DNA from 2 places in the Monashia sp. HAY1-5C genome. Region 1 is predicted to be linked to the other one. Evidence: predicted binding sites of a transcription regulator. Region 1 holds the regulator's gene; the other holds the start of a gene.
The links. The regulator HspR, encoded in region 1, represses chaperone genes until heat shock. The targets are predictions, from matches to a motif close to AAGTTGAGTCNNNNNGACTCAACTT.
Positions count from the first base shown of each region.

Region 2: a site for HspR is predicted at 4,104-4,128, ahead of ACR9ZK_RS10000 (Hsp20/alpha crystallin family protein). Genes of this name have one in related genera too.

Region 1 is NZ_JBPGXG010000007.1:31,583-36,722, reverse strand. It holds gene ACR9ZK_RS02140 (ATP-binding protein) at 156-3,392, opposite strand; gene ACR9ZK_RS02135 (heat shock protein transcriptional repressor HspR) at 3,488-3,940, opposite strand; gene ACR9ZK_RS02130 (DnaJ C-terminal domain-containing protein) at 3,980-5,011, opposite strand; gene ACR9ZK_RS02125 (nucleotide exchange factor GrpE) at 5,113-5,140, opposite strand, start outside.
Region 2 is NZ_JBPGXG010000052.1:1,500-6,639, reverse strand. It holds gene ACR9ZK_RS10020 (hypothetical protein) at 1-1,040, shown strand, start outside; gene ACR9ZK_RS10015 (hypothetical protein) at 1,155-1,580, shown strand; gene ACR9ZK_RS10010 (DNA polymerase IV) at 1,636-2,718, shown strand; gene ACR9ZK_RS10005 (phosphatase PAP2 family protein) at 2,776-3,495, shown strand; gene ACR9ZK_RS10000 (Hsp20/alpha crystallin family protein) at 3,590-4,051, opposite strand; gene ACR9ZK_RS09995 (sugar ABC transporter permease) at 4,280-5,140, opposite strand, start outside.

The DNA.
Region 1 (5,140 bases):
CAGTTGAGTGTATTCCGCTCAACTTCGTGCGTGTGTGACAGGCCGAGAGGATGCCCCTGTCGGGTCGGGGCGGCCGTGCGGGCCGGCGCCGGACCAGCAGCCGTCGTCGGCGGGGAGCGCGGTCGGGCTCCACGGGCCGAGTCTACGGTCGGTGGTCAGGCCTCGCCGGGGTCCAGCCCCGTCTCGACGACGCGCTGGGCCAGCTCGCGCAGCTTGATGTTGCGGTTGAGCGAGTGCTGCCGCAGCGTCTCGAACCCCTGCACCGCCGTGATCCGGTGGCGCTCGATGAGGACGCCGACGGCGTGGCCGATGACGCGATGGCTCTCGATGGCCTGGCGCAGCTGCGCCTCCTTGGTCTCGCGGTCCTGCCGGGCCGCGACCCGGTCGACGGCGTGGGCGAAGAGCTGGGCGACGAGGTCGCCGGCGATCTCCTCGTCGGCCGAGACGATGCGGGGTGCGCGCAGCCGGACCCACACGCGGACCGGCGACTCCGGGCCGTCGGGCTCGAAGAGGATGCCCGGGGCGACGCCGGCCCGGGCGTCGTACCCACCGGGCAGCCGGCCGGTGGTGAGGACCGAGCGGGTCAACGGGTGCAGGTCGGCGACCGGCGTCGGGCCCTGCGGCTTGAAGTACAGCCGCTCCGCCTCCGAGCCGCCTGCCACCTGGACGGTCGCGATGCCGTCGAACAGGACGCTGAAGCCGGCGATCGCGGCCGAGACCACCTGCTCGAGCTCCTGGGCCGAGCGCAGCTCGGCGGCCAGCGCGGCCGCACGCGCGCGGCGCTGCTCGCCCTCGTGCTGCAGCGTCGTGTCGCGCACGACGTTGACGACGAGCGTCGGGTGCATCCCGCTGGCGGGGATGACCGAGGACGTGGTCGAGACCCAGGCCCGGCTGCCGTCGCGGCGGGCGAGGGGGAAGGTCTCCTCGACCGGCTCGCTGGAGGCCAGGATGCGCGCGATGCGCTCGGTCGTGGTGCCCGGCCCCTCGACGCTCCACGGGTAGGGCGGCGCGATCGGGCCGTCCTCGAGGCTCCAGCCGTAGGAGCGGGTGAACGCCTCGTTGAGCGACACGACCCGACCGTCGGGCTCGAACACCGACAGCGGCTCGTGCAGCGAGGCGACGACGGCGCGCCGCCAGGCGGCGTCACGTGCGCGTTCGTGGGCCCGGGCGAGGTTGGCCGACAGGCGCGCCCGCAGGTGCCGCATCGCGAACGGCTTGGCGACGTAGTCGTCGGCGCCGCGACCGAGGCCGGTGACGCTGGCCTCGTCACCGGCCCGAGCGGTGAGCATGACGACGGGAACGTCGGCCAGGGTGTCGTCCTCGCGCACCGCCCGGAGCAGCTCGAGGCCGTCGAGGCGCGGCATCATGACGTCGGCGAGGACGAGGTCCGGCCGGCGGGACCTGGCCGTCGCCAGCGCCTCGACGCCGTCCCTGGCCGCCACGACCTCGTAGTCGTCCGCGAGTGCCTCGCTCAGGTAGGCGCGCATGTCGGCGTTGTCCTCGGCGAGCAGCAGGAGCGGGCGCCCACCCGGCTGTCGGGAGGCGGGTCCCGACCCGGACGCGGTTCCGGCGTCGGGGCGCGCCGGCCGGTGGGCGGCTGGGTCGGCGTCGTCCGCGGTGTCGGGGCCGGGGTCGGGGTCGGCGTCGTCCGCGGTGTCGACGCCGTCCGGGGCCGACGCCACGGCGTCGGCGCCGGCGTCCCAGCCGTGCGCCTCGGCCAGGAAGGACTCGACGGTGCGCGGCGTGATCGAGGGGCTCGCCGGCGGGGAGCCCGCGGGCGGCCGACCCCAGGGGAGGTAGACGCCGAAGGTGCTGCCCATGCCCTCGACCGAGTCGACCCAGGCGTCGCCGCCGTGCAGCTCAGCGAGCTGGCGCACGAGGAACAGGCCGATGCCGGCGCCCTCGCGCGACCGGATGCCGTCGGTGCGGGGCAGCTGCCGGAACCGCTCGAAGACGGTGGCGAGGTCGTCGGTCGGGATGCCGATGCCGGAGTCGGTGACCAGCACCTCGAAGCCCTCGGGAAGCTCGTGAAGGGTGACCTGCACGCCGCCGGCGGGCGTGTACTTCAACGCGTTGGACAGCAGGTTGAGCACGATGCGCTCGACCATGTCCCGGTCGACCCACGCAGACCGGCCGAGGTCGGGGATGTCGGTCGTGAAGGTCAGGCCCACGCGGTGCACGGCCGGACGGAAGCTCGCGGCCAGCCCCCGGACGAGCTCGGCGACGTCGGTCTCGACGCGGTGCGGCTCGACCCGCCCGGCGTCCATGCGGGTCAGGTCGAGCAGCTGGTCGACGAGGACCTTCAGCCGGTCGGTGTTGCGCTCGACGAGCTCGAGGTGTGAGCGCACCGCCGCCGGCAGAGCGGGCTCGCCGAGCGCGTCCTCGACCGGCCCGGCTATGAGCGTCAGCGGCGTGCGCAGCTCGTGGCTGATGTTGGCGAAGAAGACGGTCTTGGCGGTGTCGAGCTCGGCGAGCGCCTCCACGCGGTGCCGCCCGGCGTCGAGACGGCGCACGCCCGCGAGCGCGGCGGCGACGTGCGACGCGCACAGCTCGACGTAGGCCTGCAGCTGCTCGTCCCACGGCCGCCGGAGGTTGGCGGTGACGACGAGCGAGGCGCTGGCCCGCCTCCGGCCGGGCTCGACGACCGGCACGACGTGGACGCCCGGGTCCGGCGCGCTCGTGCCGTCTACCGGGCCCTCGATGAGCCCGACCGACGCGTGGTCCTCGACGTTCTCACGCATGATCTCGAGCGCGAGACGCTCGACGTCCTCGGCGGTGGCCGCACCGGCGAGGGCCGCCCCCAGCCGTGACACGACCGAGGCGCGACGCTCGGCCAGCACCTTGCCGGTGGTCTCGGTGGCGATGTCGAGGACGCCGGCCACCTCGCCGTCCGGTCCGGTGACGACGCTGTAGGACCACGTGAAGTAGGCCTCCTCGAGGAAGCCGTTCCGGTCGACGACGAGCAGCTGGTCCTCGTCCCAGGAGGGGACGCGGGTGCGCGCCACCTCGGCCAGCCGCGGCGCGATCTGGTCCCACACCTCCGGCCACACGTCCCGCACCGGCAGGCCGAGCGCGGCGGGGTGCTTCGCCTCACCGAGCAGCACCCGGTAGGCGTCGTTGTAGACCATGAGCAGCTCGGGACCCCAGCACACGAGCATGGGGAAGCGCTGTGCGAGCGCGGTGTCCACGACCGCGACGAGCTCGGCCGGCCAGTCGTCCACGGGACCGAGGCCGGTGGCCGCCCAGTCGGTGGTGGCCATGAGGCGGCCGATCTCGGTGTCCGGCAGGGCGAGCCGGTGGCTGCGCCCGGGTGCCGCGAGGGTGGAGGACCGGTCGAGCCCGCCGTCCGGCGTCATCGGGGCGTGCGGCTGGGACAACAGGAAGACCTCCACGTGGGCAGGGTGCAGCGCGCGCCCACACGGCTGGAGGCCCGGTCATCCTCGCACCTGCGCCGTGCGTTGCCAAACGACGTGCGCGAGGCGGGTGGTCAGCGCTCCGGGCGCCAGACGACCAGGGCCTGCGACGCGGGGGTGCGCGGCGGGCGCTGGCCGGGCCGCAGCGGGACGGCGTCCCCGCGCGGCCCGACGGCGAAGAAGCGCGCGCTCGCGTGGAGCGCGGCCTGGGTCTGCTCGAGCTCGGCGGCGAGCTCCTCGACCCGCGACCGCAGCGCCGTGACGTGGTTCTCGAGGTCGAGGATGCGCTGGATGCCCGCGAGCGACACGCCCTCCTGCGACAGCCGCTGCACCTCACGGAGCAGCTCGACGTCGCGGGTGCTGTAGCGCCGCCCGCCCCCGCGGGTGCGCGACGGCGTGACGAGGCCGAGGCGGTCGTACTGGCGCAGCGTCTGCGCGTGCATGCCGGCCAGCTCGGCGGCGACGGAGATGACGAAGACGGGCGCGTCGTCGTCGTGCCCGGCGGGGCGCGCGCTCCTGCGTGACATCGTCGGCACTCCCTTCCTCGTTCTCGTCGCCGGCCGGCCTCAGGCCCGCGCTCGGCGGAACAGGTCGGCCCTCGGGTCGTGGCCGTCCTCGGCCGCGGCCATGGTCTCGATCGCCGCGCGAGCCTCGTCGGTCAGGCGCTGCGGCACGACGACCTGGACCTTCGCGAGGAGGTCGCCGGTGTGCTCGCCGCGGCGGACGCCACGGCCCTTGACGCGCAGGACCCGGCCGCTCGGCGTGCCGGGCGCGATGCGCACCTTGACCTGCCCACCGTCGAGGGTCGGCACGGGGACCGTGGCCCCGAGCGCCGCCTCGGCGAAGGTGACGGGCAGGTCGACGGTGAGGTCGTCGCCGTCGCGGCCGAAGACCGGGTGCTTGTCGACGGAGACGGCGAGGATGAGGTCGCCCGCAGGCCCGCCGGCCTCGCCCTGGCGCCCCTTGCCCCGGAGGCGGATCTTCTGGCCGTCCTTGACGCCCGGAGGGATCCGCGCCGTGATGCGGCCGAGGTCGGGCGAGGAGAGCGTCACCGTGGAGCCCTCCACCGCGTCGCGGAAGCCGATCGTCGTCGAGGCCTGGACGTCGGCGCCCGGCCGCGGACCGGCCGTCGCGCCGTACCCGCCGTACTGCTGGCCGAAGCCGCCGGCACCACCCGGACCCGCGCCACCGAACATCTGGCCGAGGATGTCCTCGAGGTTCGGCTGGCCGGCGCCCGCACCCCCGCCGCCGAAGCGGACACGGGTGCCGCCGGGACCGGCCGCACCGCCGAACGCCGAGAAGATGTCCTCGAAGCCGGCGCCCCCACCGCCGGGACCGCCCGCGGTGAAGCGAGCACCCCCGTGCGACATGGCGCGGATGGCGTCGTACTCGCGGCGCTGCTCGGGGTCGGACAGGACGGCGTACGCCTCCCCGATCTCCTTGAAGCGCTCCTCGGCGCGGGTGTCGCCGACGTTGTGGTCCGGGTGCAGGTCGCGGGCCAGCTTGCGGTAGGCCTTCTTGACCGCGGCAGCGTCGGCGTCCTGGGGCACGCCGAGGATCGCGTAGAAGTCCTTCTCGAACCAGTCCTGGCTAGCCATGGCGCACCTGCCTCTCCTCCTGCGGCTGCTCGGTGGGACCTGCGGTCCTCACATCATCACGGATGCCGGCCGACGCGTGGGGCCTCGGCGCGGTGTGGCGCTCACGCGGGGTCGGCAACCGACACCCGC
Region 2 (5,140 bases), on a different contig from region 1:
TCTGGGCCGCGGCGCTCCCCGACCCCGGCTCGCGCCGCTCGCCGTCGGACGCCGCGTCCCGCGAGCCCGGCCACGGCGAGGTCGACGTCACCGGTGACGACGAGACGCGCCCCTTCGTCGAGGCCGACGACACGGCCTTCACCCTCCCGTCGCGTCCCGCGCACGCACCTCGCGACAGGGTCGACCTGCTCGGGGGCCGTGGCCGCCGCCTGCCCGAGGGCTCCGGTCTCGGCTTCACGCTCATGGCCGCCCTCGTCGTCCTCGGCACGCTCATCGGCGGACCCACCGGCGGCCTCGTGGTCCTCGGCGTCTCGACGCTCCTCGCCGCCTCCGCAGCGATCGTCCTCGGCCGACTGACGCTGCACCACGTCGGTGGCGCGCGCGGTGGCGGTGTGCTGCTCGTCGTCGCGGCCTGCGCCCTCATCGTCGGCTCCCTCGATGCGGCGGCCCGCCGGCTGGACGCCCCGCAGCACGACGTCTCCGTCCCCGTCCCTGTCTCCTCGCCCGCGGCCTCCGACCTCGTGTCGACGCCGACGGCCTCGACGGCGGTGACGGGGTCGACGCACCGCGAGAGCACCGAACTGGGCACCGAGCTGACCACCGAGCTGGGCATCGTCCCGTCGGTCACCGGGACGCTCCTGCCGCACGACGCGCCTCCGTCCGCGTCGATGCCGTCCGACCGACGGGCCACGCCGGCCACAGCGGCCGCGCGGGCCGCGGATGTCGCGGGCGGCGGGGCCACCCGGGCTCGTCCCTCGTCGGCGCCGGTCGCGCCGTCCCTGCCGGTGCTGCCGACAGACGCGTTCGCCCCCCGGCTGCCGGCCCTCGACGGCCTCGCCACGCCCCTCGAGCCCCTCGAGCCGCTCGCGTCGACGCCGGTCGGCGGCGTGGGTAACGCGGCGAAGAACACCGTGCAGCAGCGCGCGAACCACGGTGCGGAGGTCCTCGTGGAGAACCTGTCGGGGAACGCCGCCGGGCTCGGGGCGGCGACCGCCAGGCCCGCCGCCGGCGACGTCCTGGCCGCGCACCCGGCCCGCTGACCGGACCGCAGGCCGGAGCACAGACCGCAGCACAGGCCGGCCCCGGTGGGCGGCATCGGTGTGCCGCATGCGGAGCCGCCTCTCGTGCCGGTCGCGCTGTGCGAGAGTGACCCCGTGAGCACAACGACGCGGCGCTCGGCTGCCCTCTGGCTCGTCGGCGCCGCCCTCGTGGGTGCCGCTGCGGCCGTCCTCCACGTCCTGCGATCGGACTTCGGCGGCGGCCACGCGAGCCCGGGCCTCGCGGTGTCGGCCTACCTCGTCACCGGCCTCGCCGCCCTGATGCTCTACCACGGCATCGTCGTCGCGGCCCGGGCCCAGGACGCGGCGGCCCCCCGCGCGATCGAGGACGAGGTCGAGCCCTGGCCGCGCCCGGGCGACCCGTCCGACGGCACCGCGCTCGACCGCGACCGCGTCGACCCGGTGGACCCGGTGGACCCCCTCGACCCCCTCGACCACCCCGACGCCGCGACCACCCCGCCGGCCGTCGAGACGCACGAGGCCTACACCTTCCGGCGCGGCAAGCGCATCGGGCACGGCTGACGTCGTCGAGGCTGCTCGTCCGGCTGCGGTCGGTGGGCGCGGGCACAATGGCGGCATGACCGACGGCGCCACCCGCTGGGTGCTCCACGTCGACCTCGACCAGTTCATCGCGGCGGTCGAGGTGCTGCGACGCCCCGAGCTCGCCGGCCGGCCGGTCATCGTCGGCGGCCGTGGCGACCCCACGGAGCGGGCCGTCGTCTCGACGGCCAGCTACGAGGCACGCCGGTACGGCGTCGGGTCAGGCATGGCGCTGCGGATCGCGGCGCGCAAGGTGCCCGACGCCGTCATCCTGCCGGTCGACGCCGAGGCCTACACCGAGGCTTCCGGACGGGTCATGGACGCGCTGCGCTCGCTCGGGGTCGTTGTCGAGGTCCTCGGCTGGGACGAGGCGTTCCTCGGGGTCGAGACCGACGATCCCGAGGCGTTCGCCGGCCTGGTGCGCCAGACCGTGCTCGAGGCCACCGAGCTGCACTGCTCCGTCGGCATCGGCGACAACAAGGTGCGGGCCAAGATCGCGACCGGGTTCGGCAAGCCACGCGGCGTCTTCCGCCTCACGAGGGACAACTGGTTCGAGGTCATGGGGGACCGGCCGGTCATCGACCTGTGGGGCGTCGGGTCGCGGGTGTCGAAGCGGCTCGCCGCGCTCGGCCTCGACACGGTGCGCTCCCTGGCCGAGGCCGACGAGTCCGCCCTCGTCGGCGAGTTCGGCCCGCGCATGGGGGTCTGGTACCACCAGCTCGGCCGCGGCCTGGGGTCCGCGGTCGTCGACGACAGCCCATGGGTCGCCCGAGGCCACAGCCGCGAGACGACGTACCAGCAGAACCTGACGACGCCAGCCGAGGTGCAGGAGGCCGTCCGCGTGCTCGCCGCCCAGGTGTTCGCGGACACCGTCAAGGAGGGGCGACCGGTCTTCCGGGTCACCCTCAAGGTGCGGTATGCACCGTTCTTCACGCAGACGAAGGCCCGCAAGCTGGCGGCCCCGACGACCGACGTCGCCGACGTCGTCGCGGCCGCCGTCGAGCTCGCCGGTCGCCTCGACCCGGACCGCGAGGTGCGCCTGCTGGGGGTCCGGGCCGAGCTGGTCATGCCCGAGGAGGGCGACCCCGTCGAACGCACGCCGATCCGCGGTCGCCTCTGACGCCGCGCGACGAGCAGTGGCAGGACGCTGTCAGGTTCGTGGCCTACGGTCGTGCGCATGTCTTTGCGCGCGAGCAGCCCTGCCGAGGCCGGACGCCGGGTGGGCGGGTCGCGCCTGCTGCTGGCGGTCGTCGGCTGCGCGGTCGTCGTGGCGCTGCTCGCGGTCGTCCGCGACCCGCTCTACACGTGGACGGCTCACCTCGGTGACTCGCTGCCCGGCCCGGTCGGTGCCCTCGTGGAGGTCGCGGGCGAGCTCGGCATCCTCGCGCTCCTCGGCGCGGCCGGTCTGCTGGCCTGGCGCGCGCGGTCACGGGGGCTCGAGCACGTCGCCGTCGCGGTCGGCGCAGGCCTCAGCGTCGTCGGGGCGTACGCGCTGAGCGAGCTGGTCAAGGCCGTCGTCCGGGAGGAACGACCCTGCCGCACCCTCGCGGTGCACCCGCTCGCGGCCTGCCCAGCGGTGGGCGACTACTCGTGGCCGAGCAACCACGCCGTCATCGCCGCGGCGCTCGCGACGGCCGTCGTCGTCATGGTGCCCGTGTGGTGGCGGTTCGCCGCCCCCGTCGCCCTCACCGTCGCCGTCGCGCGGGTCCTGACCGGGGCGCACTACTGGCACGACGTCGTGACGGGCCTGGCCGTGGGCGTCCTCGTCGTGTGGTTCGCCACCTGGGCGCTCGTGCCCTGGCTGCACGATCGCCTCGAGGCCTGGGTCACGGCCTCGGCCCCCGACCCGGTGCGTCGTCTCGTCGGGGCGCCGGTGCACGACCGGGCCGACGCCTGAGGGTCCCGTGCGAGGCGTCCGGCTCGGCGGCGCGGCCGCAGGCAGGCGATGGCCCCGGGCGGCCGTCCACCCGGGGCCTCGTGCGTCGTGATGGTCAGCTCTCGGAGTCGGAGGACCCGCCCGACTCGATCGACTGGGTGCCACCGCCGTGCGAGACGGAGATCTTGCGCGGCTTGGCCTCCTCCGCGACCGGGATCACCAGGGTGAGGACGCCGTCACGGTAGTCCGCCTCGATGCGGTCGAGCGCGAGCCCGCGACCGAGCGACAGCTGGCGGGCGAAGGTGCCCGTCGGGCGCTCCCGCGAGAGCCACTGCGCGCCCTCGACCTCGGGGGCCGGGCGCTCGGCCCGGACCGTGAGGGTGCGGTCCTCGACATCGATGTCGATGCTCGAAGGGTCGACGCCCGGCAGGTCGATGCGGGCCACGAAGTTCTCGCCGGACCGGTAGAGGTCCATCGGCATGACGGCGCCGGCACTCGAGCGCAGGCCGTCGGTGAAGAGACGGTCGAACGTGCGGTCGAAAGTGCTGCGGAACGGGTCGAAGGTGGTGGTGCTCATGTCAGTTCTCCTCGATGAACGGTGGCCGTATCTGATGGGCCAACGGTGACCTTTCTTGAGTGGTAACCGCTCAACTTCGTGCTGTGTTCCCGAGGATACGACGGGTTCCGCGCCAGCTCAAGAGGGCCCCGACGGCAGAGGGCCCGGCGGTGGTCTCCCACCTCCGGGCCCTCCTCCCGTCCCCGCCGACCGACCGTCGGCGAAGGTCCCTGGCGTGCCTGCGCGGCGTCAGGCGCGCCCGTGGGCCGCCCGGCTGCGCCGGCTCAGCGCATCCACCGTCACGGCGAGGAGCAGGACCGCGCCGGTGATCATGTACCGCTCCGGGGAGCCGAGGTTGATGAGCGCGAGGCCGTTGCTGATCGACTGGATGACGAGGATGCCGAGCAGTGCCGCGTAGGCCGAGCCGCGCCCGCCGAAGAGGCTCGTCCCGCCGATGACCGCGGCCGCGATGGCGTTGAGGTTGGTGTCGGCGCCCCCGCTGCTCTGGTTGGCCGCCGCGAGGCGGGCCGCCGCGAAGATGCCGCCGAGGGCCGCGAACGTCGAGCACAGCGCGAAGACGGTGAGGTAGGTGCGCCGCACGTCGATGCCGGCCCGACGGGCGGCCTCGACGTTGCCGCCGACCGCCATGACCGAGCGCCCCCAGCTCGTGCGCCGGATCGCGAAGTCCATGACGACGACCAACGCGAGGAACACGAGGAACATGACCGACACGCCGCGGTCCTGGTTGAGCACCGCGATGGGCGCGAGCAGGACGACCGCGAGGAAGGCGGCGCGGGCCACGACGAAGCCCACCGGCGTCGTCGACAGGCCGGCCGCGTCTCGCCGGGCGTTCGCGCGCAGCCTGCTCGCGGCGTAGGCCGCCACCACGAGCGCGGCCAGGACGTAGGCGACGACCGGCGGCAGGAAGGTCTGCTGGGCGAAGGTGACCAGTCCGGACTGGAAGGGCAGGTTGATCGAGCCGGTCTCGCCGAGGACCTTCAGCTGCAGCCCGAGGAAGCCGAGCAGCCCGGCCAGGGTGATGACGAAGCTCGGCACCCCGAAGCGGGTGTAGACCGCGCCGTAGGCCAGGCCGATGACGGTGCCCGCGAG